2 regions of the Pseudoalteromonas sp. '520P1 No. 423' genome follow, and region 2 is predicted to be linked to the other one. Evidence: predicted binding sites of a transcription regulator. Region 2 holds the regulator's gene; the other holds the start of a gene.
What was found. Region 2 encodes sigma-54, which starts transcription at its own class of promoters, with help from an activator protein. Its sites were predicted from a motif close to GTTGGCACGNNNNTNGNNT; they were not measured.
Positions count from the first base shown of each region.

Region 1: the regulator sigma-54 is predicted to act here: its motif matches at 1,499-1,517, upstream of fliS (flagellar export chaperone FliS).

Region 1 covers NZ_BBZB01000001.1:3,518,613-3,522,187, reverse strand. The annotation lists gene fliD (flagellar filament capping protein FliD) at 1-49, shown strand, start outside; gene PSA_RS16130 (hypothetical protein) at 752-1,045, opposite strand; gene fliS (flagellar export chaperone FliS) at 1,049-1,465, opposite strand; gene PSA_RS16120 (sigma-54 dependent transcriptional regulator) at 1,767-3,227, shown strand; partial or broken gene PSA_RS24695 (DNA-3-methyladenine glycosylase I) at 3,259-3,575, opposite strand, start outside.
Region 2 covers NZ_BBZB01000001.1:180,812-184,386, reverse strand. The annotation lists gene ptsN (PTS IIA-like nitrogen regulatory protein PtsN) at 37-480, opposite strand; gene hpf (ribosome hibernation promoting factor) at 483-770, opposite strand; gene PSA_RS00830 (RNA polymerase factor sigma-54) at 797-2,278, opposite strand; gene lptB (LPS export ABC transporter ATP-binding protein) at 2,368-3,093, opposite strand; gene lptA (lipopolysaccharide transport periplasmic protein LptA) at 3,093-3,575, opposite strand, start outside.

The sequences.
Region 1 (3,575 bases), 3.3 Mb from region 2:
ACAACAACAACTTGATAATATGCCTGGTGTTGTTAAAAACTCAAAATGATTTAGGTTCGTAAAAAATCTAAATGAAAATTTAAGGCCTGTTTATAGAGGCCTTTTTTGTTTGCCCAGCGAAGCTGGCAAACCCGATAGGCTTAAAGATGCCTTATTACCCTGACTAAGGGGAAGATAATCTGAATGGCAAGGGCGTCACTGGCTAGCGGAGAGGTCTGAAGGAAGCCATAGAAAGTTAGAGGTACACAACTAACCGTAACCTGTTTCAGCGGTATTGATGGATAAGCGTCCAAAATAGCGCAAAGTCCTATACTTAGTCAGACCAATACTGTGTTTGAGGGTGGCATTTCTAACTGGGAGCTAGTGCAGTAACTGGGGAAGCCCGTCATCTAAACTTAATTTTAGTAAGTGGCTTAAATTCAAGAGGAAACTCAAGCTTTATTGTCGATGTGAGGTGGCAGATGAACCTGGAGTAGTGAGTAAGTCTAGGCCGTTGAAAGCCAGAAATGGTGTAGAGGAGAAAACTAAGCCGACTATCAGCAATGTGTTTGATAGAGTCAATTTGAGTCAAAAGCTTTAATTGATTGCGAAGGGGGAAGTGAACACGGCTAGCGCATTTTAATCATAAGGTTCTGTGAGAGGGATGAGGAAAAAGCCTCACCCTACTCGATGTTTTAATTAATGCATTTTTAAAGGGCTGCCTATCTTAATTCATAGGCAGTAACATTGGTTGTACTCGTGTTTTATAACTTTAAATTGAACGATATTTAGCTATCGCTTTATTACTTTTCTTATTTTTTAATATCTTATTTGATAATTCTTTTTGCATTTTTTTAATTGCAATAGCATGAGTATCGATTAAAAATTTTAAATTTGATAATTCAATAGCGCTAAGTTTGATGGGGTCACTTTCACAGAGTGCGTGAATATGTTTATCAAGTAATGTATAAGTATCGGTTGCTAATTGCATTTCTGCTTTGGAAATAGCACCAGTAAACGTCATAACTAAATTATTCAGCTTACGATCTTTACATGAAAACTCCATAAATTAAACTGTTTGTGCTTGCAAAACTTGATCTTTTTGACGCATATCAGCTGGAATAGCATCCCAACCTTCTTTAATTGTTTTTATAATATCTGACACTTCAGTTAAAGCATCAATATCATTTTTCAAGTTTCCTTCAACTAATCTACGTTGGCAGTACGCATATAAAGCCGATAAATTATCTGAAATTTCAGCACCGGCTTGCATATTTAAAGCATCTTCAAGTGCGCCGATTAATAAAATACAGGTAGAAATATTCTCACCTTTTTTTTCTATTTCATTTCGAGTAATAAAACCTTTTGCAGCTGCCAGTTTACCAATCACATTAACGAATATAAGATTTATTTGCTCATATGGAGTCATATCTTGAACATTATTAACATTAACTTGACGGTATTTTTTTATAGATAAATGTGCCATAACGGGATCCTAAAAATTAACATGTAAAATTTCAAGCAAGAAAAGTGCCATAATAAATATAAGAAATTCACATTATACTTACAGTATCGCCCAATTATTTAATTTCTTGAATCTTTTTACTAAATTAAATATTAGTTGAGTTTGATAGCTAAAATGGAACTTCATTTGGATCTGATGGGTAAGTTAAAATAAATACGTCAAAATAATAACATACGTCAAAAAAATGCCACTAATAACTTGCATCGTAGTTAAATCAGATTACAATCATAAGCATAATAAAAATATCTAGTAGTCCTAATATATGATAGGTCCAGCAAAAGTATTAATATTTGATGAAAATCAAAGCAGGGCACAGGCATTGTCAGCTTCATTATCGTTTATTGATGAAGCGAATCAAATCGTAAGTGATAGAGATTATAAAAAATATGCTTCGCCAGTCGATTGTGTAACTGCTTTTATTCTAGGCGCTAGCAGCTCGCTTGAACATGAAGTTATTATTCGTGAAAATCCAGCTATTCCATTTCTATTATTAGGTGAGACTTTAGAACCGTTATTATCATTTGCTAATGTTATCGGTTTAATTAGTGAGCCTTTTAACTACGAAATAACCACGCAACTTATCCATGATTGCCAAGAATATCATCGTCTGATCCCTAGAAGCCACAATTCAAGTCGTGGCTCAAAGCATTTTGATGGCTTAATAGGTGAAACACCAAGCATTAAAAATGTGCGCTTTTTAATTGAGCAAGTTGCAATAACAAATGCCAATGTTTTAATTTTAGGTGAGTCAGGTACGGGTAAAGAAGTGGTTGCACGTAATATTCATTTATTATCCAAACGTGTAAGTGGTCCTTTTGTGCCTGTAAACTGTGGCGCAATTCCAGCTGAGTTACTTGAAAGTGAATTATTTGGTCATGAAAAAGGTGCATTTACCGGTGCGATTTCTGCGCGTAAAGGTCGCTTTGAATTAGCACAGGGCGGTACTTTATTTCTTGATGAAATTGGTGATATGCCGCTGCAAATGCAAGTTAAATTATTACGTGTATTACAAGAGCGTACCTATGAAAGAGTGGGTGGTAATAAATCAATTTCAGCAGATGTACGTGTCATCGCAGCAACTCATCGCAACTTAGATGAAATGATTGAAGCTGGCTCGTTTAGAGAAGATTTGTACTACCGATTAAATGTTTTTCCTATCGAGAATCCCGCTTTAAAAGAGCGAAGAGAAGACATTCCATTATTACTTAAAGAATTAATGAAAAGAAACTGTGAACAGGGGGGGTATTCTGCAAAGTTCACTGAGCAAGCTTTAGATAATCTCAAAGAGCATAACTGGCCTGGCAATGTCAGAGAATTAGCTAATTTAGTTGAACGCATGGTGATCATGTTTCCTGACAAAGTGGTTGATGCACAAGATTTGCCTAAAAAATATCAACATTTAGAAGTTGATGCGTTCGTACCTGAATACCCAGAAGAGATTTTAGAGCGACAAGCATTAAATGATATATTTGGCTCTGGTTTTTCTGATGGTGCGGATTATGACGATGATGAAGCTGAGTTTGAGCAACCAGATAGCATTATGGGTTTATTACCTGATGAAGGTATTCAGCTTAAAGAGTATCTAGGTGAGCTGGAAGTGAGCTTAATAACACAAGCTTTAGAACGTCATGATTTTGTTGTTGCCAGAGCTGCTGAAATATTAGGTGTTAGACGCACAACTTTGGTTGAAAAAATGAAAAAATATAATTTAACGAAAGATTAAGACTTAAGTAAGTTATAAAATATAGGGCTATTTATAGCCCTTTTTTATATTCTTCAATAATTTTAGCTCTTCTATGACAATTAAAACTATGATCGTTAACCATGCCACAAGCCTGCATATGCGCATAAACTGTAGTGGGACCTAAAAATTTAATTTATTACGAATGATCCCTGCATTATTTAATAGTTCTTCGATTTTATTTTCATCATATTTAGCAACTTTAATAGGATCAAAATTGTCGAACGCCTTACGATAACTCTCACGTTTTTTAAAACTGTATACCAACTTAGGCCTGCTTGAGCTGACTCTAATGTAATAAACTCAAATAGCTTTTGATCATCAAATAAA
Region 2 (3,575 bases):
AACTAATCATAAAAACTCATAATTAGTTTATTTTTATTAAAGTGTCATTATCTCATATAAAGATTGATCTGATTGAGCATGACGTAATTTTTTACAAAACTGTTTATCTTTGAGTTTATCAGCAATTGCAGCTAACGTCTTTAAGTGAGCCTGACATTGTGCATCAGGAACTAATAAAGTAATAAATATATCAACAGGGCGATCGTCTATTGCATCAAATGCAATGGGTTCTGCATTTACGACTAAAATAGCCACGGTTTTATCTATATTGGATAATCGGCCGTGTGGAATAGCGATACCTTTTCCGATACCTGTGCTTCCAAGCTTTTCTCGCTTTAATAAAGAATTAAGGATCTCTTGTTCAGTTAGCTCGGGTAGCTTTTGCTGTGCTATCTGGCTTATATATTCCAGCATTCGTTTTTTGCTATGAAAAAGGACTGCAGCTTTAGTGCAGTCCTTTGATAAAAATGAATTAATCATATTTAACGTCTAGATAATTTTTCTTTATGTTTAATAACTTGTCGATCTAATTTATCAATCAAGCCATCAATAGCAGCATACATATCAGCATGCTCAGAAGTTGCAAAAAGTTCGCCTCCATTAACATGAAGTGTTGCTTCTGCTTTTTGAGATAGCTTTTCGATATCTAAGATAACATGCACATTGTTAATATGATCAAAATGCCTTTCAAGCTTAGCGAATTTGTTTGTTACATAGTCTCTTAGTGGATCTGTGATATTTACATGACGACCTGTTAAATTTAATTGCATAAGCGTACTTCCTTCTATTATACATCTCAGATTAAACATTTTCTCTGATTTGACGATGGAATGGACAGTGATTCTCGATATTTTGCTATCGTTCTTCTGGCCACCTTGATGCCTTGATCTGCTAAAATATCCGCTATTTTACTATCACTTAATGGTTTGGCTTGATTTTCTGCGGCAATTAGCTTTTTGATAAGTGCTCGAATAGCTGTAGATGAACACTCACCTCCATTTTCTGTACTTACGTGGCTAGAGAAAAAATATTTCAGTTCATATATACCACGTGGTGTATGCATATATTTCTGTGTGGTTACACGTGAAATAGTTGATTCATGCATTTCTACCATTTCAGCAACGTCGTTAAGCACCATAGGCTTCATTGCTTCATCACCATGTTCAAAGAATGCCTGTTGTTGCATTACAATGCAATTGGCAACTTTTAATAGTGTTTCGTTTCTACTTTCTATACTTTTAATAAACCATTTAGCCTCTTGTAAATGAGAGCGAATAAACTGACTGTCCGCATTACAAGAGCCTGCCATAGAGGCATAGTGATTATTGACTCTTATTTTTGGCATGGTATCTGAATTTAAATCAACTACCCAACGACCCTTTATTTTTTTTACTGTCACATCGGGGATCACATATTCAGTTTGTTCTTTTACGATACTTGATGCAGGTTTCGGGTTTAGGCTATGGATCAAATCCATCACTTGTTTTAATTCAGGTTCTTTGAGCTTAGTTTTTTTCATTAAGCTGCGATAATCTCTCGCACCTAATAATTCAACGTATTCTCTTAAAATATGTTTGGTTTCATCAAGCCAAGGAGTTGTTTTATCGTATTGATTAAGCTGAATTAATAAACACTCTGATAGGCTTCGAGCTGCAATGCCAATAGGATCAAAGACCTGAATGCGTTTAAGTACTGCTTCAACTTCATCTAATTCAACTTCATCTTCTTCAGAACCTAAACTATCTAAAATGTCTTGTGAAGAAACGGTTAAGTAACCTGATTCATCTACAGCTTCTACGATTGCAGTGGCAATAGCTTCATCTGTAGGGCTAAATGGGGTGAGGCGTAATTGCCACATTAAATAATCTTGCAATGATTCGGATGTACTGCCTTGATATGCTAAATCATCATCTGGGGCAGGTCCTGCCGATGCTACGGGGGCGGCACTGACATATTCATCCCAACTTACATCCATTGCAAGTTCGTCTGTTAGGGTTTCTTTAGTTAAGGCTTCAGAGCTTTCCATTTCTACTTGAGCCGTAGGGATTATCTCTTCTGCATCAGAAGCTTTTTCTGCTGTTTCATTTTCAGAAGCTGGCGTTTTTTCTTCAGCATTAAAATCTTGCTCATCAAGTTCTAAGAGCGGGTTGCTTTCGAGTGCTTCTTGTATCTCTAACTGCAGATCTAACGTGCTAAGTTGCAATAGGCGGATAGCCTGTTGCAACTGTGGAGTCATTGTTAGTTGTTGTCCAAGACGAAGCTGTAGTGATTGCCTCATTAAGTTTTAACAATCCTTATAATGTCTAAATTAAATACACTCTTTTTTACTTAATTTTGAGTATAGCCCATATTTCTTTTTATATTTTTTTATAATCTAAATTGTTCACCAAGATAAACGTCTCTTACAGTCTGATCAGCTAAAACGGCTTCAGGTGTACCAGATGCGATAAGTTCGCCATGGGAAACAATGTAAGCTTTTTCACACACATCTAAGGTTTCACGCACATTATGGTCTGTAATTAACACGCCTATACCTCTATTTTTAAGATGTTGTATAATTTTTTTAATATCCAATACTGAAATTGGATCAACACCTGCAAATGGCTCATCTAATAGAATAAATTTAGGTTCAGCTGCTAAAGCTCGGGCAATTTCAACTCGACGTCTTTCGCCCCCTGATAATGCCATACCTTGGCTATCACGAATATGGCAAATATTAAATTCATCCAATAAATTATTAAGCGCATCTTCTCTTTGTTGCTTATTCAGGTGTTTGCGAGTTTCTAATATGGCCATGATATTTTGATAAACAGTCAGCTTTCTGAAAATAGATGACTCTTGCGGTAGGTAGCCAATGCCCATACGAGCACGATTATGCATAGGCTGTAAAGTGATATCTTCATCATCAATTTTAATAGTGCCTTTATCACTTGGCACTAGGCCAACTATCATATAGAAGGAAGTGGTTTTACCTGCACCATTAGGCCCTAATAATCCAACGATTGTGCCAGCTTTGACTTCTAAACTCACATTTTTTACGACTTGCCTGCCGTTGTAACTTTTTGCCAGTTGCGCTGCTTGTAATAAGCTCATTAATTATTACCCGATTGTTTAGTTTCTTCTTTTTTAACTGGCGTTAAAACAGTGTGTACTCTTTGGTCTGAGTCTTTATCTTTGTATGCGGTAATAAGTTCTTGAAGGTGATCGTAGATAATTGTTTTAGCACTCATTGATTGACCGCTTTGGTTTATTTTTGCATCACCTTTAAAAGTGAGGGTACCAGATTCAACGTCATAACGAATATTTTTTGCACTTGCTGTTACAGGGCTGCCGTCTTTAAGTTTACCGATAAAAGTAGCTGGGTTACCTGTTGCTATCAATATTTGTTTTTCTTTTCCTAATTCGCTTCTTCTATGTACTTCTAATAAGTCAGCTTTGATGTTTTTATCTGTATGTTTGATATCCACATTATTTTTAAATATTACAATATTTCTTTTTAAATCAGCCTGCTGTGTATCGGCAGAGATAGATACCTTGCCGATAAGCTCTTTTGCTTGCACATTAAAGTGAGTAAC